DNA from 2 places in the Pantoea sp. YU22 genome. Region 2 is predicted to be linked to the other one. Evidence: predicted binding sites of a transcription regulator. Region 2 holds the regulator's gene; the other holds the start of a gene.

What was found. Region 2 encodes LexA, which represses DNA repair genes until DNA is damaged. Its sites were predicted from a motif close to TNCTGTATGTACATACAGNA; they were not measured.
Positions count from the first base shown of each region.
Region 1: the regulator LexA is predicted to act here: its motif matches at 7,859-7,878, upstream of mutH (DNA mismatch repair endonuclease MutH).

Region 1 covers NZ_RYDU01000003.1:36,084-51,668, forward strand. Annotated here, with positions in the region: gene fadE (acyl-CoA dehydrogenase FadE) at 1-747, opposite strand, end outside; gene lpcA (D-sedoheptulose 7-phosphate isomerase) at 972-1,550, shown strand; gene EKL29_RS06865 (class II glutamine amidotransferase) at 1,605-2,372, shown strand; gene dpaA (peptidoglycan meso-diaminopimelic acid protein amidase) at 2,343-3,089, opposite strand; gene dinB (DNA polymerase IV) at 3,389-4,441, shown strand; gene EKL29_RS06880 (NADP(H)-dependent aldo-keto reductase) at 4,608-5,648, opposite strand; gene EKL29_RS06885 (YgdI/YgdR family lipoprotein) at 5,788-6,006, opposite strand; gene EKL29_RS06890 (TerC family protein) at 6,178-6,888, opposite strand; gene mutH (DNA mismatch repair endonuclease MutH) at 6,949-7,626, opposite strand; gene rppH (RNA pyrophosphohydrolase) at 8,313-8,843, shown strand; gene ptsP (phosphoenolpyruvate--protein phosphotransferase) at 8,855-11,101, shown strand; gene lgt (prolipoprotein diacylglyceryl transferase) at 11,221-12,102, shown strand; gene thyA (thymidylate synthase) at 12,099-12,893, shown strand; gene EKL29_RS06920 (prepilin peptidase-dependent protein) at 13,080-13,550, shown strand; gene EKL29_RS06925 (prepilin peptidase-dependent protein) at 13,541-14,074, shown strand; gene EKL29_RS06930 (DUF2509 family protein) at 14,071-14,469, shown strand; gene EKL29_RS23225 (prepilin-type N-terminal cleavage/methylation domain-containing protein) at 14,528-14,752, shown strand; gene recC (exodeoxyribonuclease V subunit gamma) at 14,855-15,585, shown strand, end outside.
Region 2 covers NZ_RYDU01000002.1:449,285-464,869, forward strand. Annotated here, with positions in the region: gene pspG (envelope stress response protein PspG) at 1-156, opposite strand, end outside; gene dusA (tRNA dihydrouridine(20/20a) synthase DusA) at 346-1,341, opposite strand; gene EKL29_RS06550 (conjugal transfer protein TraF) at 1,452-2,702, opposite strand; gene zur (zinc uptake transcriptional repressor Zur) at 3,149-3,670, shown strand; gene EKL29_RS06560 (CsbD family protein) at 3,719-3,931, opposite strand; gene dinF (MATE family efflux transporter DinF) at 4,112-5,434, opposite strand; gene lexA (transcriptional repressor LexA) at 5,556-6,170, opposite strand; gene EKL29_RS06575 (diacylglycerol kinase) at 6,277-6,645, opposite strand; gene plsB (glycerol-3-phosphate 1-O-acyltransferase PlsB) at 6,773-9,196, shown strand; gene ubiA (4-hydroxybenzoate octaprenyltransferase) at 9,408-10,274, opposite strand; gene ubiC (chorismate lyase) at 10,305-10,817, opposite strand; gene psiE (phosphate-starvation-inducible protein PsiE) at 10,887-11,297, opposite strand; gene EKL29_RS06600 (Na/Pi cotransporter family protein) at 11,587-13,212, shown strand; gene panS (ketopantoate/pantoate/pantothenate transporter PanS) at 13,239-14,156, opposite strand; gene lysC (lysine-sensitive aspartokinase 3) at 14,406-15,585, opposite strand, start outside.

The DNA.
Region 1 (15,585 bases), on a different contig from region 2:
GGCGTCGGAACCCGCCTCCGGGCTGGTCAGCGCAAAGCAGGGGATCTCGTCGCCGCGCGCCAGACGCGGCAGATAATGATCTTTCTGCTCGTCAGTGCCATAATGCTGCAGCAGTTCGCCAGGGCCAAGCGAGTTGGGCACGCCGACGGTTATCGCCAGAATGCCGGAGACGCCCGCCAGCTTTTGCAGCACGCGCGCCTGCGCATAGGCGGAGAATTCCAGGCCGCCATACTCTTTCTTGATAATCATGGCGAAGAAGCGCTGCTCTTTCAGATAAGCCCACAGCTCCGGCGGCAGATCCGCCATCTCATGGGTAATGGCAAAATCGTTCGCCATGCGGCAGGCTTCTTCCACCGGCCCGTCGAGAAACGCCTGCTCTGCTGGCGTCAGGCGCGGCTGCGGGTAGTTGTGCAGCTTCTGCCAGTCCGGCTTGCCCTGAAACAGATCGCCTTCCCACCAGGTGGTCCCGGCGTCGATCGCCTCTTTTTCAGTACGCGACATCGGCGGCATTACCTGCTGAAAGCGCTGCAGCATCGGCTTCGAAAACATTGCGCGGCGCATCGAAGGAAGGTTAAACGGCAGCAGCACAATAGCCAGCGGCAACAGCAGCCAGGGGGTCCAGAGGTGCGCCGCGGCCCAGCCGGCGGTCCACAACAGTAAAATCACGCTGCTCGCCGCCAGGGATACGCGGTGATAAAACAGGACGCTGATTAACACCAGCGTCGCGAGGATCGACACAACCATCATAATCACGGCTCCGTAAGTAGTAAGAGGTCTGACCTGTTATCTGTAGAGGTGTATGACACTGGCGATTAATTAGCAATCCGTTTACATCGCAATTACAACCTTACTCACAAAATCGGAAAATCAGCCGTGCAGGGCGCGCAGGCTTTCGCGCGGCGCACGCTTTGCGGCAACCCGCCATTCCGTTAAACTTGAAAAGTCACTCTTTTACTAACAAGGACATCCCTATGTATCAGGACATCATTCGCTCTGAGCTGAATGAAGCAGCGGATACGCTGAATACGTTTCTCAGCGACGAAGCGAACATTCACGCGATTCAGCGCGCGGCGGTGCTGCTGGCCGACAGCTTTAAAGCGGGCGGTAAAGTGCTCTCCTGCGGCAACGGCGGCTCCCACTGCGACGCCATGCACTTCGCCGAAGAGCTGACCGGCCGCTATCGCGAAAACCGTCCGGGCTATCCGGCGATCGCCATCTCCGACGTCAGCCATCTTTCCTGCGTCAGCAACGATTTCGGCTACGACTACGTTTTCTCTCGCTACATCGAAGCGGTGGGGCGTCCGGGCGACGTTTTGCTGGGGCTCTCTACCTCCGGCAACTCCGCCAATATCATTAAGGCGATCGAAGCGGCGCGCGCGCAGGGCATGAAGGTGATTACCCTGACCGGCAAAGATGGCGGCAAGATGGCGGGCTCGGCGGATATCGAAATCCGCGTGCCGCACTTCGGCTATGCTGACCGCATTCAGGAGATCCACATCAAGGTGATCCATATCCTGATGCTGCTGATCGAAAAAGAGATGGTGAAGTAAGGTTGCTGGCTGCCAGCGTCTGCGCTGGCGGCCTTTCTGACTAAGGCGGTAGCTATGTGCGAATTGCTCGGGATGAGCGCCAACGTTCCAACCGATATCTGTTTCAGTTTTACCGGCCTGGTGCAGCGCGGCGGGGGAACCGGGCCGCATAAAGACGGCTGGGGCATCACCTTTTATGAAGACAGAGGCTGTCGCACCTTTAAAGATCCGCTGCCGAGTTATAACTCGCCCATCGCGCGGCTGGTGCAGGAGTACCCGATCAAGTCCCATTCAGTGGTGGCGCATATTCGCCAGGCGAATCGCGGGCCGGTTTCGCTGGAAAATACCCATCCCTTTACCCGGGAGCTGTGGGGACGCAACTGGACCTATGCACATAACGGCCAGCTAAAAGGCTATCGTCAGCTGGAAACCGGCCATTATCGCCCGGTCGGTGAAACCGACAGCGAGAAGGCGTTCTGCTGGCTCCTGCATAAGCTGGCGACGCGCTATCCGCGCACGCCCGCCAACTGGCCAGCCGTGTTTCGCTATGTGGCGGAACTGGCGGGCGAGCTGCGGCAGAAAGGGGTGTTTAATATGCTGCTGTCGGACGGGCGCTATCTGATGGCGTTCTGCTCAACCAATCTTTACTGGATCACGCGTCGCGCGCCCTTCGGCAAAGCGCAGCTGCTCGATCAGGACGTCGAGATCGATTTCCAGCAGCACACCACCGCCAACGATGTGGTGACGGTGATTGCAACGCAGCCGCTGACGGGAAATGAAACCTGGCACCGCATCGTGCCAGGCGAGTGGGCGTTATTCTGCCTTGGAGAGCGCCAGGAATGATTTAGACGCGGCTTCGGGATTAACAATCACCGGGCTGCTGTTGTTCATCACATAGCTGCCGCTGGCGACGTTGACCGTCGGCGGCTGATGATACTTCTCAAAATAGGCGTAGCCCGGCTGCAGCTCGCGCCAGAAGCTGGCGTAGGTAGAGTAGCGATGACGCTGCATATTTGTGTCGGTCATGCGGAACGGGAAGATGCTGATATTAACCTGCGCCTGGCCGTTACGCAGTGCCGCGTTCACGTAAGTGAAGATCTCATCCATATAGGCGTTGGTCATGGCGTAGCAGCCGATCGATTTGCAGTCGCCATGGATCATCAGATAGTTGCCGGTATAGGCGTGTTCGCGATCGTACTGGTTAGGAAAACCGACGTTGATAGCGCGATAAAAGCGGCTGTCCGGCTTAAGCTGGTTTAGCCTGACGCTGTAAAATCCTTCCGGACTCTTAAAATCCCCTTCACGGCGCTTCGGTCCGAGGCCGCCGGAAAAGTTACAGATGCGGTAGGTATCGAGCAGGCGAAATTCGTTGCCGATTTTGCCATAGAGCTCCAGCGTGCGTTCTTCCTTGAAGATCTGAATATAAACCGGCGTGCCAAGTAGCTGTTTCTTTAATTCTTTACTCACCGGCGTCGACATCTGCTGCGTCGGCTCGGGAGTCATTGCCATGCTGAGGGCTGGCATCAAAATCATCGCAAACAGAAGTGCGATTTTGCCCATGCTGTGTATACCTTGAGTGAGGAAGAACGGTGACGCGAAACGCGTCCAGACTTGCATTATCGGAAAACTCCGCTACCGCAGCGCAACATTAGCATTGTCTGTTTTTTTATCAAGACGCCGCTGGGTAAATTCGCGTTTTCCTCAAGGTATGACGGCCAGAAATTTGTAAACTTTAATGGCAACTTGCGTTAAGGCCCGCTTTCTTACGCGCCCGAAGCAGTGGAGGTGCGGCGGCACTTTTGCATCTGTACATCTATACAGTATCATAAGGTGTGGCGAAAACCTGATGGCGGGCAAGCGTGAAAATCATACATGTCGATATGGACTGCTTCTATGCAGCGGTGGAGATGCGCGACAATCCGGCGTTGCGCAATATCCCTATCGCCATTGGCGGCAGCCGGGAACGACGCGGTGTGATCAGCACGGCGAACTATCCGGCGCGCAAATTCGGCGTACGCAGCGCGATGCCCACCGCGATGGCGCTGAAGCTCTGCCCACATTTGAAACTTCTGCCGGGTCGCTTTGACGCTTATAAAGAGGCCTCGCAGCAGATCCGCGATATTTTCCTGCGCTACACCCCTTTAATCGAACCGCTGTCGCTGGATGAGGCCTATCTGGACGTGACCGACAGCCCGCTCTGTCACGGCTCCGCCACGCTGATCGCCCGTGAGATCCGCGCCACTATTCAGCGCGAGACGGGGCTGACCGCCTCGGCCGGCATCGCGCCGATTAAGTTTCTCGCCAAGATCGCCTCCGATCTCAACAAGCCCGACGGGCAGTACGTGATTACGCCGCAGGAGATGCCCGGCTTTCTGCTGTCGCTGCCGCTGGCGAAAATTCCGGGCGTCGGCAAGGTGGCGACAAAGAAGCTGGAAGAGATGGGGCTGCATACCTGCGCCGATGTGCAGAAAGCGGACGTGGCGCAGCTGCTCAAGCGTTTCGGCAAGTTTGGCCGCGTGCTGTGGGAGCGCAGCCACGGTATTGACGAGCGTGGCGTGGTGGTGGAGCGCGAGCGAAAGTCCGTCGGCGTCGAGCGGACGCTGGCGGAAGATATTCACAGCTGGGAAGCCTGCCTGGAGATTATCGATTTTCTTTATGCGGAGCTGGAGCGCCGCCTGACTCAGGTGCGGCCCGACAAACAGATTGCGCGGCAGGGCGTTAAACTCAAGTTCAATGATTTCCAGCTGACGACCCAGGAGCATATCTGGCCGGAGCTGAATAAAGAGGATCTGATTGCGGTGGCGCGTAAGACCTGGGATGAGCGACGCGCCGGGCGCGGCGTGCGGCTGGTGGGGCTGCATGTGACGCTGCTGGACCCGCAGCTTGAGCGACAGCTGCTGCTGGGGCTGTAATGACAAAGGGCAAGACCAGCGGCATTGTGAACGGTGCCAGCGCAGGTAGCATCGACCAACCGCAACGTTGCCGTTCGTCATCCCTGAGTCCTTGACCCGCCCAGTTCGTGGCGCGGGCCGTTTTGCTCTTCGGGCGAGGCTACCCGCTTGCTAAGCAAGCTAGCCGTTAAGGTGCCGGATAGGTATAGCGGCGGTGAATCGCTTCCAGCTCCTCAAGCACCTCTTCGTTCAGCGTCAGATTAAAGCTGTCGATATTGATCTTCAACTGCTCAAGGGTGGTCGCGCCCAGCAGGGTGCTGGCGACAAACGGCTGCTGACGTACGTAGGCCAGCGCCATCTGCGACGGATCCAGCCGATGTTTCTGCGCCAGCGCCACATATTCCGCGACCGCCTGCTGCGATTGCTCGCCGCTGTAGCGCGTAAAGCGGCTGAACAGCGTATTGCGCGCGCCGGCCGGTTTAGCGCCGTTAAGGTACTTGCCGCTCAGCGTGCCGAAAGCGAGGCTGGAGTAAGCCAGCAGTTCAACCCCTTCATGCTGGCTGATTTCCGCCAGGCCCACTTCAAAGCTGCGGTTCAGCAGGCTGTAGGGATTCTGAATGGTCACGATGCGCGGCAGCTCGTGCTTTTCCGCCAGCTGCAGGTAGCGCATCACGCCCCAGGCCGTTTCGTTCGACACGCCGATATAGCGAATTTTTCCGGCGCGCACCTGCTCAGCCAGCGCCTCCAGCGTCTCCAGCAGCGTGACAGGAATGGTGTTCTCGCTGTACTGATAGCCCAGTTTGCCGAAGAAGTTGGTCTGGCGCTGCGGCCAGTGCAGCTGGTAAAGATCGAGGTAATCGGTGTTCAGACGCTTCAGGCTGGCGTCCAGCGCTTCGCGGATATTTTTACGATCCAGCGCCTGATGCGGCCGAATCGAGGCGTCAGCGCCGCGCACCGGACCAGCCACTTTGCTGGCGAGGATAACTTTATCGCGGCTGCCGCGCTTCTTCAGCCAGCTGCCGATGTACTGTTCGGTTAAACCCTGGGTTTCCGGGCGCGGCGGCACCGGATACATTTCAGCGGTATCAATAAAGTTAATGCCGCTGGCGATAGCGAAATCGAGCTGCTCGTGGGCGTCGGCTTCGCTGTTCTGTTCACCAAACGTCATGGTTCCCAACCCCAGCTGGCTTATCTCCAGCGTGCTATGGGGGATGCGGTGATAGTGCATAGCCGTCTTCCTTATTTTTTGGAATGTAATGATGTGTCCGTTGGGACTATAACGCGTGAATCAACAGGGAAGGAAGTGGGGAAAATCGGGGAAATCACCTGTCCGGACAAATTGCGGGACAGGTGAGTTGAAATGGCACTTAACGCTCAATGATGGTCGACACTTCGTCGCCATTGATCTGCACTTCATGGCCGGACTGATCGATATATTTAACCAGCCCCGTCTCTTTATCTATGGTCGGCTTGCCTTCCGTCATGATCATCTGTCCATTTTTTGTGGCCATTACATAATCTGAACTGCATCCGCTCAGTGTAACGGCGGCAAAAATCAATACTGCTACGCCTGCCAACTCTTTCATCACGCTTATTCCTCTCACTCCCGTCAGCCAGTGGGCTGCGTCGTCCTGGTGACAGGACCGCGCAGCATCAACAGCAAAAAGTGTAGTAATAAATCGTTTTGACGCTTTGCGTTATCGCATGAATCTGAAAATAACAGGGCGGCCAGCGGCCGCCCTTGACTTTTTTACCCCTTACGCCGCCTTTTTCTTGCTGCGCATCAGGTTCAGGCATTCGACGGCTATGGAGAAGAACATCGCGAAATAGATGTAACCTTTTGGTACATGCACCGCGAAACTCTCCAGGATCAGGGTAAAACCCACTAGAATCAAAAAGGAGAGGGCCAGCATTTTTATTGAGGGATGACGGTCAACAAACTCGCCGATGGCGCGCGCGGCGAACATCATCATCAGAACGGCGATCACGACGGCCGCCATCATAATGAAGAGGTGGTCGGAGAGGCCGACGGCGGTGATCACCGAATCCAGGCTGAAGATAATGTCCAGCAGCATAATCTGCACAATGGCGCCGAGGAAAGAATGAACATTGGTTTTATGCTCCTCTTCGCCGCCTTCAATGGTTTCATGGATCTCCATACTCGACTTCCACAGCAGAAACAAACCGCCGCCGAGCAGGATCAGATCGCGCCAGGAGAAGGGGTGATCGAACAGGGTAAAGAGCGGATGGGTCAGACGCGCGACCCAGGCGATAGAGGCCAGCAGGGCGAGACGCATCAGCATCGCGCCCATCAGCCCGAGACGGCGGGCGCTGGCCTGCTGTTGTTTGGGAAGTTTTGCGACGACCAGCGACAGGAAAATAATATTATCAATACCCAGAACCACTTCGAGGATGGTCAGCGTGCCCAGCGCCAGCCAGGCGTTGGGATCGGTTATCCACTCAAACATGCGCACACTCAATCTTAAACGAAAAGTAAACGGCGATTATACGCATCCGCTTTCATGAACTCACAGTAAAAAATGTCGCGCCAGCAGCGGGGCGGTGAAGCTCTTTTTCAGATAAAAACCGCGCGGCAGGGTCATAATCGGCTCGCCGTGTTCGCCGATGCCTTCAGTGAGCGCCCGGCTGTTGGCCGCTTTCGGACGGATTTGCAACCAGGCGCCGTGGCGGGCGGTGATGCGCTCAACCTGGCCCAGTACGATCATATCCATCAGTTCCTCCCAGTCCTGGCGCAGCATTCGATCTTCCTCCTCGCTCGGGCTCCACAGCAGCGGCGCGCCGACGCGGCGCTGAGCAAGCGAAATAGCGCGATCGCCCTCTACCGGGATCCAGAGTACGCGCGCCAGCTTATGGCGCACATGGCTGGTCTCCCAGGTCACGCCGCTGTTGCCGGTCAGCGGTGCCACGCAGACAAAGGTGGTCTCCAGCGGCTTGCCTTGCGCGTCAATGGGAATGGTTTTGAGCTCAATACCGAGATGGGCGAAATCCTGCTCCGCCTTGCTGCCTGCGCTGGCGCCGAGATAGCGCTCAAGCAGCATGCCGACCCAACCTTTATCCCGTTTCAGATCGGCCGGCATCGTCAGGCCAGCCTGCTGTGCGAGGGTTTCCAGCGTCTGTCCCGCCAGCGCGTGCGCGCGCGTTAACAGAACGGCTTCATTTTCGGGCGGAGCAGGAAGCTGGAACATGGCGAAAACCTGTATGGTTAAAAAATGAACAATTTTTTCTCTGGGCTCTTTTCCCACAGCGGCATCAGGAGAAAGGACGTCGATAATAGCATGATTCGTCATGCTTTTTTAACGGCGTTATTTTTTAACTCTCTGCGGCAAGGCAAGGTTATCCCGGACTAATGGCATTAATGAACAGGATCTTAAGCTAAGTTATCCACAGATCGGTGGGATAACCCCGCTACATCACCATTACTGGTTCCATTTACAGCCTTGACTTCAGTGGAAAAGCCGCTTTTCTGTCCAGTGATGAGCAAGTTTACTCCATTGTCTGTGGATAAAAACGGCGTCGCTTGATCTTTGACCAGCTAAAAGCGATCTGCGCTATTCACTGAAAAGCCAGGAAAATGAATTCTGAATAAGAGTTATTTAAATGGCTGTTTTTAATTGATAAAAACAGAATTGTTGTGTTTGCCCTTTTTAACGCCTGCAAAAGTTTATCCAGCTAATTCCCGCGTTCTGCACAAAGCTATCCACAGAAAACGTGAATAAGATCGGCGCTTTAGCGCCTCAACTGTTTATAACTCTGGGCTGAGCTGTGAGTTATCCAGGCTCGACGCGCCGTTCTTCCCGGCAATCCAGTGGTTTACCGCCTGTAAGGAGTGTGAAACAATCAGGCTATTCAAATTTAGCTTTGAGGTAGTCCAGTGATCGATGATGATGGCTACCGCCCGAATGTTGGTATCGTAATCTGTAACAGGCAAGGACAAGTGTTGTGGGCCAGGCGCTTTGGACAGCACTCCTGGCAGTTTCCTCAGGGAGGCATCAATCCCGGTGAAACCGCCGAACAGGCGATGTATCGTGAACTGTTCGAAGAAGTGGGTTTACACCGTAAAGATGTTCGAATACTTGCATCTACCCGAAACTGGTTGCGCTACAAATTGCCAAAACGTTTGGTGCGTTGGGACACAAAGCCGGTGTGTATCGGCCAGAAACAAAAGTGGTTTCTTCTGCAGTTGATGAGCAGTGACGCGGATATCAATGTGCAACACAGCAGCACGCCGGAGTTCGACGGCTGGCGCTGGGTGAGCTTCTGGTATCCGGTGCGTCAGGTTGTCTCCTTTAAACGCGATGTCTATCGCCGCGTCATGAAGGAATTCGCTGGCGTGGTAATGTCGATGCAGGAGAGTGCGGGGCAGCAGCGCAGCGCGCCAGCCCATCGACGAAAAAGAGGATAGGCCACGCCCTTATGCTCACTCAGTTGCGCGAAATAGTAGAAAAGGTGGCGGGCGCGCCACGTCTTACCGACGCGCTCGACATTCTGGTCAATGAGATCTGCCTGGCGATGGACACGGAAGTGTGCTCCGTTTATCTCGCAGATCATGAACACCATTGCTACTACCTGATGGCCACGCGAGGCCTGAAAAAACCGCGCGGGCGCACCGTTACGCTGGCGTTCGACGAAGGGATCGTCGGCCTGGTGGGACGTCTCGCCGAACCTATCAACCTTGCGGATGCGCAAAGTCACCCCAGCTTCAAATATATTCCTGCAGTGAAAGAAGAGCGCTATCGCTCTTTCCTCGGCGTGCCGATTATCAGTCGCCGTCAGCTGTTGGGCGTGCTGGTGGTACAGCAGCGCGAACACCGACAGTTCGACGAAAGCGAAGAGTCTTTCCTGGTTACGCTGGCGACGCAGATGGCGACCCTGCTGTCGCAGTCGCAGCTCTGTCAGCTCTTCGGCCAGTTCCGCCAGACGCGGGTACGCGCTATCGCTGCCGCGCCCGGCGTCGCTGTCGCGCCAGGCTGGGTCGATGAAACTCAGCCGCTGCTGGATCAGGTCTCCGCCGCCTCAACGCTCGATATTCAGCGCGAACGCGAACGGCTGGTGGTGGCGATGAACGAAGCCGCCAGCGAGTTTCGCCGTTTCAGCAAACGTTTCGCCGCCGGCGTGCAGAAAGAGAGCGCGGCGATCTTCGATCTCTACTCCCACCTGTTAACCGACGCCCGCCTGAAAAAGGATCTGTTCGACGAGATCGAACAGGGATCGGTCGCCGAATGGGCGGTAAAAAAGGTGATCGAAAAATTCGCCGCCCAGTTCGCCAGCCTGAGCGATAACTACCTGCGCGAGCGCGCAGGCGATCTGCGCGTGTTAGGGCAGCGCCTGCTGTTTCATCTCGATGATTCTCTGGTCGGCACCAACGCCTGGCCAGAGCGTTTTGTGCTGGTCGCCGACGAGCTTACCGCTACTACCCTGGCGGAGCTGCCGCACGAGCGGCTGGCGGGCATCGTGGTGCGCGATGGCGCCTCCAACTCGCACGCTGCTATCCTGACGCGCGCCATGGGCATTCCCACGGTAATGGGCGCGGATATCCTGCCTGCGCAGCTGAATAAACGCCTGCTGATTGTCGACGGCTATCGCGGCGAGCTGCTGATCGATCCTGAACCGGTACTGGTGCAGGAGTATCAGCGTCTGATCAGCGAAGAGAACGCGCTGAGCAAAATGGCGGAAGGGGTCGTCGATCAGCCGGGCGAACTAAAAAGCGGCGAGCGCATCCAGGTGATGCTTAACGCTGGCCTCAGCCCGGAGCATGAGCAGACGCTCGACAGCTGGGTGGACGGCATCGGCCTCTACCGCACTGAAATTCCCTTTATGCTGCAAAACGGCTTTCCCTCCGAAGAGGAGCAGGTTGCGCAGTATCAGGGCATGCTGCAGCTGTTTCACAATAAGCCGGTCACGCTGCGCACGCTGGACGTCGGCGCTGACAAACAGCTGCCCTATATGCCGATCAGCGAAGAGAACCCCTGCCTCGGCTGGCGCGGCATCCGTCTGACGCTGGATCAGCCGGAAATCTTTCTGGTGCAAGTGCGCGCCATGCTGCGCGCCAACGCCGCCTCCGGCAACCTCAGCATTTTGCTGCCAATGATCAGCCATATCGACGAGATTGATGACGCGGTGCGGCTGATCCAGCGCGCCGGACGCGAAGTGGAAGAGATGCTGGGCTATGTGATTCCGAAGCCGCGCGTCGGCGTGATGATCGAAGTACCGTCGATGTTGTTTATGATCCCGCAGCTGCAGACGCGCGTCGATTTCGTCTCGGTCGGCACCAACGACCTGACCCAGTACCTGATGGCGGTCGATCGCAACAACACGCGCGTCGCCAATCTTTACGATCCGCTGCATCCCGCCATGCTGCGCGCGCTGCGGTCGATCGCCACCGAAGCCCGTCTGGCGAATCTTGAACTCTGTCTTTGTGGTGAAATGGCGGGCGATCCGATGTGCGTCGCGCTGCTGGTGGGGCTTGGCTATCACCATCTCAGCATGAACGGCAAGAATGTGCCGCGCGTAAAGTATCTGCTGCGCCATCTGGATAAAGAAGAGACGCAGAAGCTAAGCGAGCAAGGCCTCAGCGCGCATACCGCATCGGAGGTTCGCCACCTGGTCGCCGCCTTTATGGAGCGGCGCGGGCTGGGCGGTCTGATCCGCGGCGGGCGCTGAGCGTTATCCTCGTTTACATTTACGCTGCTCTGTAAAAAACCAGGCTGTGCTATGATGCGCAGCCTTTAACATATCCGCCTGGCGCCCCTTTTTCAGGGCTGAAAATTGAATGGTGAATGATGAATAACGGCTATATCGCATTTCCGCAGTTCGATCCGGTGATCTTCTCTATCGGACCGGTTTCGCTGCACTGGTACGGACTGATGTATCTTGTCGGCTTTATTTTTGCCATGTGGCTGGCGGTTCGCCGCGCTAACCAACCCGGCAGCGGCTGGAAAAAAGAGGAAGTGGAAAACCTGCTCTACGCGGGGTTCCTCGGCGTTTTCCTTGGTGGCCGCATCGGCTACGTGCTCTTCTATAACCTGCCGCTGTTTCTGGAAAATCCGCTCTATCTGTTCAAAGTATGGGATGGCGGCATGTCGTTCCACGGTGGCCTGATCGGCGTGATCGTGGTGATGATGATTTTCGCGCGCCGCACCAGACGCACCTTTTTCCAGGTCTCTGACTTTATCGCGCCGCTGATCCCGTTCGGCCTTGGCGCCGGTCGTCTCGGCAACTTTATCAACGGCGAGCTGTGGGGCCGCGTCGCGCCTGACTTCAAATTTGCCATGCTGTTCCCAGGCTCGCGCAGCGAGGATGTGGCGCTGGCGGCGAGTAATCCGCGCTATCAGGAACTGCTGAATACCTACGGCGTGCTGCCGCGTCATCCGTCACAGCTGTATGAGCTGATGCTGGAAGGCGTGGTGCTGTTTATTATTCTGAACCTGTTTATTCGCAAACCGCGTCCGATGGGCAGCGTCTCCGGCCTGTTCCTGATCGGCTATGGCGCGTTTCGCATTATCGTTGAATTCTTCCGCCAGCCGGATGCGCAGCTCGGCCTGTTTGAAGGCGGCGTCAGTATGGGGCAAATCCTCTCCATTCCGATGATCCTGGCAGGTGTTATTATGATGGTCTGGGCGTATCGTCGTCGCCCGCAGCAACACACTCGAGAGGTAAAATGAAACAGTATCTGGACCTGATGCAACATGTGCTGAACCATGGCACGCCGAAATCTGACCGTACTGGTACTGGCACGCTGTCGATTTTCGGTCACCAGATGCGTTTCAACCTGCAAGATGGCTTTCCGCTGGTGACCACCAAAAAAGTGCATTTGCGCTCGATTATTCACGAGCTGCTGTGGTTCCTGAAGGGCGAGACCAATATCGGCTACCTGAAAGAGAATAACGTCACTATCTGGGACGAGTGGGCTGATGAAAAGGGCGACCTCGGCCCGGTCTACGGTAAACAGTGGCGCAGCTGGGGCAGCGCGCGCGGCGAAGAGATCGACCAGATAGCGAAGGTTATCGAACAGCTGAAGCGCGATCCCGACTCGCGCCGCATTATCGTTTCGGCGTGGAACGTCGGCGAACTGGACGAGATGGCGCTGGCGCCGTGTCACGCTTTTTTCCAGTTTTACGTGGCGGACGGCAAGCTCTCCTGTCAGCTCTATCAGCGCTCCTGCGATATTTTCCTCGGCCTGCCGTTCAATATCGCCAGCTACGCGCTGCTGGTCCATATGGTGGCGCAGCAGTGCGATCTGCAGGTGGGTGATTTCGTCTGGACCGGCGGCGACACGCACCTCTACAGCAACCATCTGGAGCAGGCGCGCCTGCAGCTGACGCGCGAGCCGCGCCCGCTGCCGAAGCTGGTGATTAAGCGCAAGCCCGACTCGATCTTCGATTATCGCTTCGAAGATTTTGAGATCGAAGGCTACGATCCTCACCCGGCCATCAAGGCGCCGGTAGCGGTGTAACGCTTCTGCCTGCTGTTATAAAGCCCTGGCGCAGCCTTGCTCGCCGGGGCTTTTTTTCTGCTTTTTAGCGCGCCCTCTCGCACCCTTTTGCTGCCTGATGCAACCCTGACATCTTTGCTGGAACGCGGCGCGCAGTCCGGCACAACGCCGCTCGCGACTATGTTGGCAAAGCGGCAGAGTTTCGCCATGAAAAAAGAACCCCACTATGGCTTTACGCTGCCGGAGCTGCTGTTCGTACTGGTTATCGTCGGCATCCTCAGCCTCGGCGCACTTCAGGGCTGGCAGCGCTGGCAGCAGCGACAGCAGCTGCGCGAGACCGCGCAACAGCTGCAGGGCTTTTTACAGCGCCTGCGGGCGCAGGCCAACTGGCAGAGCCAGGATCGCACGCTCTGGCTGATACCGGGCGAACGCTGGTGTCTGGGTAGCGGGCCGAAACCCGAGGCTGGCTGTGAGCGCGGAAGGCGACTGCAGTTTATCGCGCCTTATCCCGGCGTTAGCCTGACCGGCGTGCGCGGCGAGCCGGGCTTTTACGGCCGCCGCAATATGGCGAAGGCGGGCAGCCTGGAGTTTGGCAACGCAAGCGGCAGGCTGCGGTTGATTATTTCCGCCCGCGCCCGCATTCGCCTCTGCCAGCCGGAGGAACAGGGATGCGACTGAAGATGGCCGGGTTCAGTTTGCTGGAGATGCTGGTGGCGATGGCCATCAGCGCCGTGCTGATGCTGAGCGCAGGCCGGTTTTTACCGCTGCTGATGGGGGAAAACCTGCGCCTGCAACAGCGCGTTCAGCTGCGCGAAGATCTGCAGCAGGTGATGCAGACGCTGGAAAAAGCGGTGCGCCGCGCGGGCTACTGTAACGGCGACTGCGGCGCGGCGGGGTTTAGCGCCTCCGGCGACTGCCTGCTGCTGCGCTGGGACGACAACAGCAATGGAAAATGGGAAGGCGTCGCGTACGGCGAAAGCGATTATTACGGCTTTCGGTTGCGGCAAAAGCAGCTGGAAACCCGACGCGGCGCGGACGGATGCGGCGGAACAGGCTGGGAACGCCTCACCGATCCCGCTTTTCTCGCGGTTGAGCAGTTCAGCGTAGAGCAAGCGGGCGCGCTGATTAAGCTGCGTCTGGCTGGGCGCGCCGGCAGCGAGCAGGAAACGCTGGAGAGCTGGGTCGAGGGAGAAAACCTGTGAATCAAAAAGGCAACAGCGCGCTGGGCATGGTGCTGATGATTTTGCTGATGGGTAGCCTGACGCTGCGCGCCAGCCGGGAAAGGCTGGAGCAGGGCATGTCGCTGGTCGCCGACGAGCGGCAGCACTATCACGATTTCTGGGCGGCGCAGTCGGCGCTGCAGTGGGGGCTGACGCTGAACTGGCCGCAGGCGCAGGGCTGCCAGCAAGAGCGACGGCAGGGCTGGGAAAGTTGTTTACAGAAGGTGAGCGATGAACGGGCGTTGCTTAAAGGCCGCGCGGCGGCAAGCGAACTGGCGCTGTGGCGCTGGGTGGCAAAGGAGGGCTACCGGCTCAGACCGTTGCCGCACGGCTGGATCGATTACTGCCCGCTGGCGACGGCGAAACGCTGTCTGTAAGCAGCGTGGCTTTAGCCTGCCGGAAGCGCTGTTCGCGCTGTTGCTGCTGGCGACGAGCGTGAGCGCGCTGCTGCACTATCAGCTCGCTCTGGCGCAGGGCTTCAGCCAGCAGTGGCAGCAACGCGTCGCCGTACGCGTCGCCGCGCAGCGTCTGATGGGGCATGAGATGCCGGGCTGGCGTACGTCGCTTGAGCGCAGCAGCGCTTCGAACTGTACGCTGGAACGCGCTGAGGTCAGCGGAGCGTATCAGGGGCACGCCATATTGACGCGTTTACGTTGCTGAGAGGCAAAAGAGCCCGCACGCTATGGGCAACCCCGGCGATCCGCGGTAGAGTGACCAGTCTGCCGCTTTGCCGCGCCAGACAGTGTCACCACAGGAGTTTCCATGTTTCACGTTTATCACTCAAACCAGCTCGATGTTCTGAAGATTCTCGCGGCAGCGGTGATAGAACATGACCCCCTCAGCGATCCTTTTTCCGCCGAAACCGTGCTGGTGCAGAGTCCCGGCATGGCGCAGTGGCTGCAGATGGAACTGGCGCAAACCTTCGGTATCGCCGCCAATATTGAATTTCCTCTGCCCGCCTCTTTTATCTGGGATATGTTCGTGCGCGTGCTGCCGGACATTCCTGCCGAGAGCGCTTTTACCAAAGCCAGCATGAGCTGGAAACTGATGCATCGCTTGCCTGAACTGCTGACGCAGGAGGCGTTTGTCTCGCTGCGCCACTATCTGCACGACGACAGCGATAAGCGCAAACTCTTCCAGCTCTGCTCCCGCGTTGCCGATCTCTTTGACCAGTATCTGGTCTACCGCGCCGACTGGCTGAACCGCTGGGAACAGGGCGAGCTGGTCGACGGTTTAGGCGACGCGCAGCTGTGGCAGTCGGCGCTCTGGCGTGACCTGGTGGCCTACACCGAGGCGCTGGGACAGCCGAAATGGCATCGCGCCAACCTCTACGCGCGCTTTATCCAGACGCTGGAACGGGCGGAGCGGCCCCCCTCTGGCCTGCCAAAGCGCGTGTTTATCTGCGGCATTTCCGCCTTGCCGCCGGTCTATTTACAGGCGCTGCAGGCGCTGGGCCGCCATATCGATATTCATCTGTTGTTCACCAATCCCTG
Region 2 (15,585 bases):
CAGCACCAGCCATGGCAACAATTTGATTACAAGCGCAAACAGGCCGCCGACAAACATGACCACCGTGGCAACCACCAGCGCCGCCAGCACGCCCAGCAGCGAGACGCCGGTCACCAGCAGCATCAGAAAAAAGCCCAGCACGAATAAAATTTCCACTTCGTTACTCCTCTTGTTAGTTCTACACTTTTATTTCATGAGGTTATTTCAAGAAGCGTGCCACAATATAATCTGTTGATTTTATTATAAATACCTCTGAGACAAAGTCTTGCTCATAGTGAAATTCGCCGATTTATGGCGTAAAAAAAACCAGCGCTCAGGCTGGTCTTTTTATGTAGTGAAAAGCCGTCACGCTTCCTGTGGGATTTTATCCGCCACCAGCGCCAGCGCAGCTTCCAGCACGCGTACGTCTGCGCCCGGCTTATGCGCATTCTCGCTCAGATGGCGACGCCACTGGCGCGCGCCTGGGATGCCCTGGAATAAACCCAGCATATGACGCGTGACATGGCCCAGATAAGTGCCCTTCGCCAGCTCCGCCTCAATATAGGGATACATGCTGCGCACCACCGCCACCGGATCGACAGCCGGCGCGTCGCGGCCAAACAGCTCGCGATCTACCTGCGCCAGCAGGCCTGGATTCTGGTAGGCCTCACGCCCCATCATCACGCCGTCGAGATAGTGCAGATGGGTTTTCGCCTCTTCCAGTGACTTTACGCCGCCGTTAATAGCAATAGTCAGCTGCGGAAAGTCACGCTTCAGCTGGTAGACGCGCGGATAGTCGAGCGGCGGGATCTCGCGGTTCTCTTTAGGACTCAGGCCGGAGAGCCAGGCTTTGCGCGCATGGATAATAAAGGTGTCGCAGCCGCCGCGCTGCGCCACGGTGCCGACAAAGTCAGTCAGAAAGGCGTAGCTGTCCTGCTCGTCAATGCCGATACGGGTCTTTACCGTCACCGGAATCGAAACGACCTGGCGCATGGCGTCGATACATTCGGCCACCAGCGAGGCTTCCGCCATCAGGCAGGCACCGAACCGACCATTTTGCACCCGATCGGAAGGACAGCCGACGTTGAGGTTTACCTCATCGTAGCCGCGCGCCTCCGCCAGTTTCGCACACTGCGCCAGCGCCGCCGGGTCACTGCCGCCGAGCTGCAGCGCAACCGGATGCTCCGCCTCGCTGTAGGCCAGATAGTCGCCCTTGCCGTGAATAATGGCGCCGGTCGTCACCATTTCGGTGTACAGCAGCGCATCGCCGGTCAGCTGGCGATGAAAATACCGACAGTGTCGGTCGGTCCAGTCGAGCATTGGCGCGATGGAAAAACGTTGCGGGGAAAAAGAGTTGCTCATGAAGCGCAGAAAATCCGTTAAGGGTGATGATAATCTGCGCAAGGATAACACATTAACAGGATGCCGGGCGACTCTGCGTCGCCCGGTTTACAGAGGGCTGGAAACGCTGATCAGAAGTTAAAACCGAGCTGCATCATCGCACCCCAGGTGTTGTCGTCGCCCACCGAGCCCGCCAGATCCAGATGGACCTTGTTGTTGAACGGCGCCAGGCCGAAACCCGCGGTAAAGACGTTTTCATCGTTGGATTTCATATCCGCGCGGTAACCGGCGCGCAGCGCCAGCCAGTCCAGCACGCGATATTCACCGCCAATCCCAGCGTACTGGCTGCTCTCTTCCGATTTGAAACGCTTGGTTTCGGTCAGGTCTACATCCAGCGCAGCGGTAAAGGGACCGCCGGTCCATGACAGGCCAGAGGTCACCAGCGGACGGATCTGATAGGTATCGCGATAGCCGTTGGTCTCTTTGGTCTTCAGATCGCGCGATACCAGGTTCTGCCCGGTGACGCCCAGCGTCCAGTTGTCGCCCAGCGGCGTCGCTAAACCGGCATCGATGTTGAAGCCGGTATTATCGTTGCGGTAGCGGCTGCCGTTGAGGTCATTTTTATCGTAGTTATAGATGCTGGCGGTGTAGTTATAGAGCCAGGTTTTCTGGATCTTCGGCGTAACGCCCAGCGAAACCGGATGGCCCGCCACGTTGAATTCATGCGCCACGGAGATGCCGTAATCAGTTACCAGTGCCGCGAGTCCGTTTGCGCTGGAGCGTAAGTTATTTTGATCGCCCGGCACGGGAATCACTGTACCGTTCGCCACACCGTCAAGATAGGCGATGTCGCTCTGCGCCACGTTGGCGCGCAGGTGCACCGTGCCGTAAGCCTTGGTGATAAAGGCGAATGGCAAGGTTTCATTGGGTACGGTTACTGCCAGCGCGACGCCCGCCGTGGCGTTAGCCTTATTGCCGCGCAGATCGCGCAGCTGATTCGCTACGTCTTTTGACGCCGTCTTCAACTGCGGGTAGCCGTTAAGATAGTCACGGAAGGTCAGGCCATTAATCACGTCACGATAGCGATCAACGGTATCGCTGATGTCATCGACTTTGTCGACCATCTTGTCTTTATCAGTAATCTGCAAGCCCGCAGACGGGAAAATGATGCCGACATTATCATCCGGCTGCGCGCGCGTCATCAGCGCCGGGTTCGCCAGTACGGCTGAGCTCCACGTAGAGGAAGCGACACCTGTACCGCCCATCGCGTCGTTACGCGCGTCATACCAGGTACCCGCAGCCATTGCGGAAGAGGAGATAAAAAGCGCATTTAAAACAGCAGGATATAAAAGCGCGGAGCGCCGGGTGGTTTTGTTCGCCATTTGTCTGCCATCACCTTGATCAGGAAAACATTCATCATCGGAATTTGTCGTTAGCGCTATTGTGAACGGCGGCTAACGGTTCATTGCTGTGAATTCAGTCGAAACAGCACTGTTATTCGCCGGATTGGATGTTTTAGCTACAAATCGGCGCTTTTATTATTTAGCGGGATAGTTAAAAAAGGGTATTAAGGCCAGCGGTTTCTTAAGGCCTCATGAACATTAGTGCTTAACCTGGTGAGTTGTAAAGCGAATCGTTAATTTTGTTGCTTTATATCTCAGTAAGGCTGGCACTGCTAAGCCGCTTTGCGGTATAGCTGGTCGCTGAATACCTATTTAATTTATTGATATTTAATTGGAAATGAGCAAAGAAGAGATAACAACCGCAACTCCAGCGCAAGCGATTTTAGTGTGATAAAATAACATCTCGTTTTTAGCGGAGAAGCACCATGTCGATAATGACGCCCGAGCAAATCATGACCCAGGCTGAGAAACTCTGCCTGCAACGCGGGGTGCGCCTGACAGCGCAGCGCGCCGAAGTGTTACGTCTGATGGCTGCGCAGCATGGATCGATTAGCGCTTATGACCTGCTGGACCAGTTACGCGCCAGCGAGCCGCAGGCGAAACCGCCGACGGTCTATCGCGCGCTCGATTTTTTGCTGGAACAGGGCTTTATTCACCGCGTAGAGTCAAACAACAGTTATGTCATTTGCCATCACTTTGAAGCGCCCGCCCATACCTCGGTGATGCTGGTATGCGATCGCTGCGCGGCGGTGACGGAGAAACAGGCGCAGGGTGTAGAGAAGATTATTGACGATCTCGCTGGCGAAGCGCGCTTTGTCCTGCGACATAGCGTGATTGAGGCGCATGGGCTTTGTGTGGACTGTGCTGAGGTAGAAGCCTGCATGGAGCACGATAGCTGCGATCATGACCATGAGACAGAAGGGAAAAAACGCGGGAAAAGAGGGTAACCGGCACCTCCCTGTGCCGGGCGTTCAGACAAAAGCTGAACGGGGAGATTACCAGCGGTAATCTTTGTTCTGGGTTTCCCAGTCTGAGACTTCTTTCTCTGCCTCATCCTTAGCGTAACCGTAGCGTTCCTGAATTTTGCCGACAAGCTGATCGCGTTTACCTTCGATAACCTGCATATCATCGTCGGTCAGCTTGCCCCATTTTTCTTTGAATTTGCCTTTGAACTGCTTCCAGTTACCACTCGCTTCGTCTTTATTCATTTCAGACCTCCACGTCATCCTTAGTTTTACATACCACCATGTAATGGCAGTACGACAATACAAAGCGCTGCTGTGTCGCGCTGTTGTAAGGTAATTATAGTAGACGAATCGGCAACTGCGGGATAATTACAGAATAATCTGTTTAACGAGGCGTAAATCAGACGCGAGCGCAGAGGCTAATTAGCAGCTAAACCAGCGGTTTAGACGCCATTCACGCCGCCAGATTAGCCAGAGCGAGACGCCGCGCAGCGCGAGAAAGACCGTCACCGCCAGCCATAAACCGTGGTTACCCAGCCAGGGCAAGGTCAGCAGCGTCAGGAAATAGCCGAGCGCGGCAACCGCCATACTGTTACGCATTTCTCGCCCGCGCGTTGCGCCGATGAACAGGCCATCCAGCAGATAGCACCACACCCCCGCCAGCGGCAGGATGATTTGCCAGAACAGATAGCGATCCACCTGCTGCCGCAGCGAATCCAGCGAGGTGAGCGCCGCCACTATAGCTTCGCCGCTCGCCGCGTAAATCAGCGCGAACGCCAGCGCCACCATTCCTGCCTGACGACAGGCGGCGTGCCATACAGCCAGCAGCCTGTCGCCGTCGCGCGCGCCGTAGGCTTCGCCAGAGACAGCTTCCACCGCGTAGGCGAAACCGTCGAGCGCATAGGCGGTAAAGGTGATAAACATCAGCAGAACGGCATTAGCGGCGACGATCTCAGGCCCCAGACGCGCGCCGATCAGGGTGAGCGAAGCAAAGCAGAGCTGCAGCAACAGCGAGCGCAGCATAATGTCGCGATTGAGACGCAGCAGACGGCTAATATCGCCGCGCCAGCTCTGTTTCAGCATCGCCATGGAGATGCCGCGTATTTTCAGTACGCGCCACACCATCGCCAGCCCTACCGCCAGCGTGACATATTCCGCCACCGCCGTTGCGGTCGCCGCGCCCGCGACGCCCCACTTCAGCCCCGGCACCAGCCAGAGATCGAGCAGGATATTTACCGCGTTGCCCACCACCAGCAGCACAACCGGCGCGCGGGCATACTGCACGCCAAGCAGCCAGCCGAGGATCACCATGTTCGCCAGCGTCGCCGGCGCGCTAAGCCAGCGGATATGAATGAAGAGCGCGGCCTGTTCCAGCACCTGCGGATTGCCGCCCGCCAGCCGACTCGCCAGCGAACTTAACGGATCGCGCAGCAGCACAAACAGTCCGCCAGCAAGCAGCGCCATCAGCAGCGGCTGCGTCAACGCGCGCGCCAGCGCCTGCGGGTCGCGTGCGCCAAAGGCCTGAGCGGTAAAGCCCGTGGTGCTCATGCGAAGAAACAGGAAAAGCATAAAGACGAAGCTGGTGGCGGTGGTGCCAATCGCCACGCCGCCAAGGTAAACCGGACTGTTGAGATGGCCGATAACGGCGGTATCCACCAGGCCGAGCAGCGGCACGGTAATGTTAGAAAGGATCATCGGCAGCGCCAGCCGCCAGAGGTGTCGGTCGTCTGTAGAGAAGAGACGCATCAGCCGGTCCATGCCTGAAAACGTAAAACAGAAAGGAGCGGCGTTAACCGCATTGAGAGCGCTTTAACAGCTTATCGTACAGACGCCTGACGAAACGATACAGGCGTCTGAAGGCAACCGGTCAGAGCCACTCGCCGTTGCGCACCACGCCCACCGCCAGACCTTCAACGGTCAGCGACTGCGTGCGGGTATCGACGATAATCGGCTCGAAGTCGTTGTTTTCCGGCAGCAGATGCACCACGGTGCCCTGCTTTTTCCAGCGCTTTACCGTGACTTCGTCATCGATGCGCGCCACTACGACCTGGCCGTTACGCACATCCTGCGTTTTATGTACCGCCAGCAGATCGCCATCCATAATGCCGATATCTTTCATCGACATTCCCGCGACGCGCAGCAGAAAATCAGCAGAAGGCTTAAACAGGTCGGGATCAACTTTGTAATGCGTTTCAATATGTTCCTGCGCCAGCAGCGGTTCACCGGCGGCGACGCGGCCGATCAACGGCAGCCCGTTAGACTCTTCCTCTTCCATCAGCAGGCGAATGCCGCGTGATGCGCCGGAGACGATCTCGATAACGCCTTTACGTGCCAGCGCTTTCAAATGTTCTTCGGCGGCGTTGGGGGAACGGAACCCCAGCTGCGAGGCGATTTCCGCACGCGTCGGCGGCATGCCCGTCTGGTTAATATGGTCGCGAATCAGGTCATAAACCTGTTGCTGCCTGGTGGTTAATGCTTTCATCCCGCCCCCTGGTTGTTTATACAGTCGCTGTGAGTATATACAGGTATTGGCGAAATGAAAACCAAAACCCAGGGAAATAACAGCCATTTGGGCAATTGTGGAAAGCCTAGCGCAAATGGGACCAAAGCAGCGCGATCCAGACAAACAGCGCCAGTATGATAGCCAGCAAGACGGCGGCTGAGCCCATGTCTTTCGCCCGTCCGGCCAGCGGATGACGCTCCTGACCAATGCGATCGACCACCGCTTCAATCGCGCTGTTAAGGATCTCGACGATTATCACCAGCACCACCGATCCGATCATCAGGATGCGCGCGACGGTATCGACATCCAGCCAGCAGGCGATGATAACGGCGATGATGGCGGCCGTGGCTTCCTGACGAAACGCGGCCTCATGCTGCCAGGCGGCGCGCAGCCCTTGCCAGGAGTAGCCTGCCGCTTTCACAATCCTGAGCAAACCGGTGGTATTACTTGCCATTGCGAGGGAACCCTTTTAGTTGTTTGACGTCAATGTCTGGGCCAGGTGCGTTTGGCACCACACAGATCTTCGCAGCACTTTCTGATATGCTTGCGGCGCTTTGCTAACAAGAGGCTTCATGTTGTCTATGTCAGGTTGGCGTAAACTCTATTATAAATTGTTGAATTTACCACTTTCCGTTCTGGTAAAAACTAAGGCTATTCCGGCCGATCCCGTTTCCGAACATGGACTCGATCCGACGCGGCCGATTATGTACGTGCTGCCATACGATTCCAAGGCGGATTTGCTGACGCTGCGTCAGCAGTGTCTGAAGCATAATTTGCCCGATCCGCTGGTGCCGCTGGAAATTGACGGCACGCTGCTGCCGCGCCACGTGTTTATTCACAATGGCCCGCGCGTGTTCCCCGCTTTCGGGCCGAACACGGAATCGGTGAAAATTTTCCACGAGTATCTCGATCTGCACCGCAATAATCCACATCTGGATATCCAGATGCTGCCGGTCTCGGTGATGTTCGGCCGTGCGCCAGGTCGTGAAGTTCAGGGCGACGATACGCCGCACCTGCGCGAGCTTAACGGCGTAGAGAAGTTTTTCGCCATCGTCTGGCACGGCCGCGACAGCTTTGTGCGCTTTTCCCCGACCGTCTCGCTGCGCTGGATGGCGACGCAGCACGGCACCGATAAATCTATCGCGCAGAAACTGGCGCGCGTGGCGCGCATTCACTTTGCGCGTCAGCGGTTAGCGGCGGTCGGCCCACGTTTGCCGGCGCGACAGGATCTCTTCAACAAGCTGCTGCAGTCCAAAGCGATTGAAAAAGCGGTGGAAGAAGAAGCGCGCAGTAAAAAGCTCTCTCATGAGAAGGCGCAGCAGAACGCTGTCGAGATGATGGAAGAGATCGCCGCGGACTTCTCTTATGAGGCGATCCGCGTGACCGATCGCGTGATGGGCTGGCTCTGGAGCCGTCTCTATCAGGGCATCAACGTCAACGGCGGCGAGCGCGTGCGCCAGTTGGCGGAAGATGGCCATGAGATTGTCTATGTGCCCTGCCATCGCAGCCACATGGATTATCTGCTGCTCTCCTATGTGCTTTATCATCAGGGCCTGGTGCCGCCGCATATCGCCGCAGGTATCAACCTTAACTTCTGGCCCGCCGGGCCGATTTTCCGCCGCCTGGGCGCATTCTTTATTCGTCGCACCTTTAAAGGCAACAAACTCTACGCCACCGTATTCCGCGAATATCTCGGCGAGCTGTTTAGCCGCGGCTATTCGGTCGAATATTTCGTTGAGGGTGGGCGCTCACGTACCGGCCGTCTGCTCGACCCCAAAACCGGCACGCTGGCGATGACGCTGCAGGCGATGCTGCGCGGCGGCAAACGTCCGATTACGCTGGTGCCGATCTATATCGGCTATGAGCACGTTATGGAAGTGGGCACTTACGCCAAAGAGCTACGCGGCGCGGCGAAAGAGAAAGAAGGCTTTATGCAGATGGTGCGCGGTCTGCGTAAGCTGCGCAATCTGGGTCAGGGCTACGTTAACTTCGGCGAACCGCTGCCGCTGGTGAACTACCTGAACAAGCAGGTGCCGGAGTGGCGCGACGCTATCGACCCGATTGAACCGCAACGTCCCAGCTGGCTGACGCCAACGGTGAACGATATCGCGGCGCGCCTGATGGTGCGCATCAACGAAGCGGGCGCCGCCAACGCCATGAACCTGTGCGTTACCGCGCTGCTTGCCTCACGCCAGCGTTCGCTGACGCGCGAGCAGCTGATCGAGCAGCTTGAGTGCTACATTGAGCTGCTGCGTAACGTGCCCTATTCTCCGGAATCGACGGTGCCGCCGCTTTCAGCGGAAGAGCTGCTGAACCATGCCATGAGCATGAATAAGTTCGAAACCGAACAGGATAATATCGGCGACATCATCATTCTGCCGCGCGAGCAGGCAGTGCTGATGACCTATTACCGCAACAATATTCACCATATGCTGGTGATGCCGTCGCTGATTGCCGCCATTATTCAGCAGCATCCGAACCTGAGCGAAGCCGAGCTGCTGCGCCAGGTCCGTCTGATTTACCCGATGCTGAAAAGCGAACTGTTCCTGCGCTGGGAAATCGACGCGCTGCCGGCGCTGCTGAGCGCGCTGTGTCAGGAGCTGGCGCGTCAGGGCCTGATTACCCTGCAGGATGGACAGCTGCGCCACACCGCGGCGCGCTACCGCACGCTGCAGCTGCTGGCCGCAGGCATCCGCGAGACGCTGCAACGTTACGCCATTACTTTCTCTATCCTCAGCGCGAAGCCGACCATCAACCGCGGCACGCTGGAGAAAGAGAGCCGTATGCTGGCGCAGCGTCTTTCGGTGCTGCACGGCATTAACGCGCCGGAGTTTTTCGATAAGGCGGTATTTACTACGCTGGTGCTGACGCTGCGTGATGAGGGCTATATCAGCGATACCGGCGATGCCGACGTCGAGCGTACTCAGGCCGCCTGGCACATTCTGGCCGATCTGGTGACCAGCGATGTGCGGTTAACTATCGAAAGCGCAGTCGCGCATGAGTAAATAGCCGCAGGCAGATAAAGCAAAGGGCGACAGAGATGTCGCCCTTTTTGTTGCCGGTAAGGTGCCTGCGCGGTGAGTATGGCCCGATCGCAAAGACGCAACAGCGGCATCCCTGCCCGCTCGGCCCGCGTCTTCCCTGACGCGGGACGCTTTGCTCCTCGGGCCATACCCACCGCGCGTTTCAGCCTTGTTGCTCGCTGGATTAAAGTACTTAAAACAGCTGGCTGAACGGCGGCGTATTCAGCACCACGCCGATAAAGATCACCAGCCCGACATAGTTATTGTTAAGGAATCCCTGAAAACAGGCGTCGCGCTCACGGTGGACAATAAGTTTTTGCTGGTAAACAAACAGCACGGCGGCACCCAGCAGCGACCAGTAAAACAGCGCGTTAAGCTGCATCAGCGAACCGACCAGCGCCAGCAAACCCAGGGTTGCAAACTGCAGCAGGCCGATAATCAGCTTGTCGTAACGGCCAAACAAGATCGCCGTTGATTTGACGCCGATTTTAATATCGTCGTCGCGATCCACCATCGCGTATTGCGTATCATAGGCGACGGTCCAGCAGATATTAGCCAGAAACACCAGCCAGCATTCTAGCGGTAAGGACTTACTAACCGCCGCCCAGGCCATAGGGATCGCCCAGCCGAATGCCGCGCCCAACACCACCTGCGGCAGATGAGTATAGCGCTTCATAAAGGGATAAGACCACGCCAGCGCCAGACCGCCCAGCGAAAGCAGGATGGTCATCAGGTTCATGGTGAGGACCAGCGCGAACGCCAGCAGCCCCAGCAGCACAAACAGGATTTTCGCCTCTTTCTCACTCACCGCGCCGCTGGGTAGCGGACGACCGGCGGTACGCTTTACGAAACCGTCGACCTTGCGATCGGCAAAATCGTTGATGACGCAGCCCGCCGCGCGCATCACAAAGACGCCAAGCACAAACACTACCAGCACCCGGAACGGCGGAACGCCCATATCCGACAGCCACAGCGCCCACAGCGTCGGCCACAGCAGCAGCAGCGTGCCGATCGGTTTATCAATACGCATCAGGCGGCTATAGGCCTGAAACTTGCTCATCTCTACGCTCTTTTGCACGTTAAATCTTCCTCAGGCCAGGTCGCGATAGAGCGGCGAGGCAGGTAAAAACAGTTCCGTCAGCAGCAGCGGCTTGCCCGACAGCCGCAGCCGCGAGCGCCGTCCCCAGAGCGCGCCGACGCTGCCGGGTTCGATAAAGTCGCGGCTTAAGGTCGAAGAGGAGAAGAGATAGCGGCCAAGCGGGCGCGTTCCCAGCTGTTGCAGCATCTGCTCCGGGCCGTTGAGCGTGCTCTCCGGCACCAGCGTGCGGCCAATCAGCCAGGGCTCGTCGTCACCGCACAGCACGATCTCGCGCAGCCAGAAGCGCGTATCGTCAGGCAGAAGCGCCCTTTCATCGATAAGCTCATCGGCGTTAATAAAACCTTCGCGCATCGGCCGCACCGTCACTTCCTGACAGTGCTGCTCGAAACGGCGCGTCATGGAGTCCTCTTCCATCAGCCAGTCCAGCAGCGGCGCGGTCAGCGTCGGATGCGTGGATGGCAGCCAGTTGAGCGCGCGTAATAAGCTGAGCGCCTCTTGCGACATATCACCACTCCCGTCAATTTTGAGGGCAACAGTGTAGCGCAGAGGCGCGGCGGGCACACCTGGCGACGTTTATTCGCGCTTCAGGCGGTTACTGTTGGCCAGCCACAGCGTCACGACCAGAATCAGAATGGCGCCGGAGTAGCAGAGCGTATCGAAGGGATTTTTGTGATCGACGATAATCAGCCGAATAATCGCCGTAATGCCGATATAGACAAAATAGCGCAGCGGAAAGTGATAGCCCGACTGGAAGTACTTCACGATCAGGGCGATAAATTCGAAGTAGAGGAAATAGATCACAATTCCCTCAATCAGCAGATAGGACGACGCCTGCTCGCCGGTGTTCAGCAACACGTTAGCAAGGTGCAGCGTCTCTTTGCCAAGAAACACCGCCAGAATCACCGCCAGCGCCAGCAGTCCCAGATTCAGCACCCATTGCAGCGCCAATGCGATGTACTGACCGCCGGTGGGTTTAACGTTCATGACTGGCCTCCATAATGGCTTTCCGTAAAAGATCGCCATCATGCTGTAATGTGATGCAGATCACAAGATTCCCTGCTCTGGCCTTGCTGCCGCTGCGGTTAAGAAGCCAGCATTTATCCCCCTCCTGCCTCAGAGAACTGGTCTACAGTTAAAGAGTCGGCAGCGTGCGCAGGTCCCTTAAAACTCAGGAAAAATTGCGCCCCGCCCGACGGCTCTCTTTGCAGATTGCTCTTACCGTCAGGCTGGCTCTCTGCTGCTTTTTAGCCTGACGGTTATGGAGTGGCGTGACGTGTTGACCTTGCTCAATCTTCTCTCTGCCGTCGCCCTGCTGGTCTGGGGCACCCATATCGTGCGCTCCGGCATTATGCGCGTCTTCGGTGCCGATCTGCGCCGCGTGCTTAGCCGCAGCATTGAAAAGAAACCCATGGCGTTTCTGGCGGGCATCGGCGTGACGACGCTGGTGCAGAGCAGTAACGCCACCACGCTGCTGGTCACCTCTTTCGTGGCGCAGAAGCTAATGCGCCTGGCGCCTGCACTGGTCGTGGTGCTGGGCGCCGACGTCGGCACCGCCATCATGGCGCGTATTCTGACCTTCGATCTCTCCTGGCTGTCACCGCTGTTTATCTTTTTCGGCGTCATCTTCTTTCTGTCGCGCAAGCAGACGCGCGTCGGGCAGATGGGGCGCGCCAGCATTGGGCTGGGACTGATTCTGCTGGCGCTGCAGCTGATTGTCAGCGCCGCCAGGCCTATCACCCAGGCGGCGGGCGTGCAGGTGCTCTTCTCCAGCCTGACCGGCGATATCATGCTGGATGCGCTGATCGGCGCGCTGTTCGCCATTATCAGCTACTCCAGCCTGGCGGCGGTGCTGATTACCGCTACGCTGACTGCTGCAGGCGTCATCTCGTTTAAAGTGGCGCTTTGTCTGGTAATCGGCGCTAATCTCGGCAGCGGTCTGCTGGCGATGCTCAACGCCAGCGGCTCCAATGCCGCAGGCAAACGGGTGGCGCTCGGCAGCCTGTTGTTTAAGCTGCTCGGCTCGCTGGCGATGCTGCCCTTTGTCAATCTGCTGGCGCCCTGGCTGGATAAGATGCCGGTCAATGACGAAGAGCTGGTGATCTTCTTCCACGTCTTTTACAACCTGATCCGCTGCCTGGTTATGGTGCCCTTCGCCGAACCGATGGCGCGGCTCTGTACTCGCCTGATCCGCGATGATGCCGAAGCGGATATGACGCTCAAACCGCGCCACCTTGACCGCAGCGCGCTGGATACGCCTGCCCTGGCGCTGGTCAACGCCGCGCGCGAGGCGCTGCGCATCGGCGACGTGCTGGAAATGATGCTGGAGGCGTTCAGCAAGGTGGTACACGGCGAAGTACGTGAAGAGCGTACGGTGCGGCGGCTGGATGATGATGTGGACGTGCTCTATACCGCCATCAAGCTCTACCTGGCGCGTATGCCGAAAGAGGATCTGTCGGAAGAGGATTCGCGCCGCTGGGGCGAAATTATTGAAATGTCGTTAAATCTGGAGCAGGCGGGCGACATTATTGAGCGCATGAGCGCCGACGTCGCGGATAAGGCGCTGATGCCGCGCCGCGCTTTCTCGCCGGAAGGCATACAGGAATTAGAAACGCTGCACGAACAGCTGCTGGCGAACCTGCGCCTCAGCCTGTCGGTTTTTCTTTCCCGCGACATCACCAGCGCGAAACGGCTGCGCCGCGCTAAACATCGCTTCCGCATTCTGATTCGCCGCTTCTCGCATGCGCATGTCGAGCGGCTGCATCAGAAGAACGTCCAGAGCATTGAGACCAGCTCGCTGCATCTGGGGCTGCTGGGGGATATGAAGCGCCTGAATTCACTGCTGTGCAGCGTGGCCTATACGGTGCTGGAGCAGCCGGAGGACGAGCGGGATTATGAGTGAAACGGGGGCGCGCGGCCCCCGCTGAATTACTTCTTGTCGATCGGTTTGCCTGACCAGTATCCAGCCAGCAGCGAACCGGAAAGGTTATGCCAGACTGAAAAGAGCGCGCCCGGCAGCGCGGCCAGCGGCGAGAAGTAGAGTTTGCCCAGCGTCGCCGCCAGGCCGGAGTTCTGCATCCCTACCTCCAGCGCCAGCGTGCGGCAGGTCGACTCGTCAAAGCCGAACAGCTTGCCGCCCCAGTAGCCGCCCAGCAGGCCGATGGCGTTGTGCAGTACCACGGCAGCGATGACCACCAGCCCAACCGATCCGATAAAACCCTGGCTGCCTGCCACTACGGCGCTGATGATCAAAAGAATGCAGATCATAGAGAAAGCGGGCAGGTAAGGCTCCACGCGGCGCACCAGACCGGTCAGGCTGTGGTGGATGATCAACCCCAGGCCAATCGGGATCACGACGATCTTCACAATGCTGAGCAGCATGCCCACGACATCCACCTGAATATGCGTATCGACATAGAAACGCGTCAGCAGCGGCGTGGCGAAAACGCCCACCAGCGCGGAAACCGAGGAGATAGTCACCGAAAGCGCGACGTCGCCCTTCGCCAGATAGATCATCACGTTCGAGGCGGTGCCGCTGGCCACGCTACCCACCAGAATCATGCCCGCAGAGAGATCGGGCGACATGTGGAACAGCTTCGCCAGCCCCCAGGCAGCGAGCGGCATCACCAGATAGTGCAAAAAGGTGCCCGCGATCACCGGTGCCGGGCGCACCAGCACGCGTTTAAAATCGTCGATATTAAGCGTTACGCCCATGCTAAACATAATCAGCATCAGCAGCCAGGTGACCCAGGGCCCGATGCCGAGAAAGACGCCGGGCGAATACCAGGCGGCGGCGGAGAGCAGCACGGCCCAGAGCGGAAACAGACGGGTTAATTTGGCGAGCATAGCCGGACTTCCTTCTTCGAATGTTGTGTTTTTAAGCAGATGCCACAGAGAAACGCGACGCAGGAACGGGTGCGTCGGCGGACCGGGATCATAACATTTCGTTATCGGAGCGTAAGGCGGAGTAAGAGCCAGAAAGGAAAATGCGGATCGACTGCTGCCGATCCGCAAGATAGTGTCGGAGATACGCTGGCTTATGCGCTAAAAGGCGGTGGATCGCACCAGAGAGATCCGATCCCGCCGGGCGGATCGTTATTCAAACAGGTTTTTATGCAGCGCGCGCACTACGCTTTCCGCATCTTCGCCCGGCACCAGGAAGCAGAGATTGTAGCTGCTGGCACCGTAGCAAATCAGACGCAGGTTAAAGGGTTCAAGCGTGCCGAAGACCTCTTTGCCGACGCCGCGCGCTCTGGAAAGGTTATTGCCGATCAGCGCCACCAGCGCCAGATTCTCTTCCACCTCGACGCGGCAGAGCGACGAGAGCTCCGTCAGCAGCGCCTGGGTCAGCAGGCTGTCGCCGGTTGAGGTCGAGCCGGTGGTGTCGAGCGTCAGCGCCACGCTCACTTCCGAGGTGGTGATCAGATCGACGGAAATATTATGGCGCGCCAGAATAGTGAACACTTCAACGAGGAAACCACGCGAGTGCAGCATGTTCAGGCTGTGCAGCGTCAGCAACGTCTGGCGACGACGCAGCGCCAGCGCGCGGAACAGCGGCGGGTTGGCGGTTTCGCGATGGACGCGCGTGCCGCCAGCAGCCGGATCTTTGCTGGAGCCGACAAACACCGGGATGTCGCTGCGCACCGCAGGCAGCAGCGTCGCCGGATGCAGCACTTTTGCACCGAAGATCGCCATCTCGGTCGCCTCTTCGAAGGTAATGTCGTCGATACGCTTGGCGGACGGGACAACGCGTGGATCGGTGGTATAGATACCCGCCACGTCGGTCCAGATATCCACGCGCGCCGCTTTCAGCGCTTCGCCCAGCAGCGCAGCGGTATAGTCGCTGCCGCCACGTCCCAGCGTGGTGGTGCGGCCCTTCTGCTCGCTGCCGATAAAGCCCTGGGTGATCACCAGCGACTGATCCAGACGCGGCTTCAGCAGCGCGGCGGCCTGCTCGGCCAGCGTCGCGATCTCCGGCTCGGCGCGACCGAAACGGTCATTGGTGCGCATCACTTTACGCACGTCGAACCACTCCGCTTCGACCTGACGTTCGCGCAGGATCTCCACGAACAGCAGCGTAGACATCAGCTCGCCGTGGCTGACCAGTTCGTCGGTTAGGGCGTTAGAGGTCGCCAGCGAGGCGGCGTCGGAAAGCATGGTGATATTTTCGATCATGCGATCGATTTCATCACGGATAACGGCGGGATTTTGCAGACGCTCGACAATCGCATACTGGATGCGGCGAATCTCGTCCAGCAGGTAAGCGCGCTGCGCC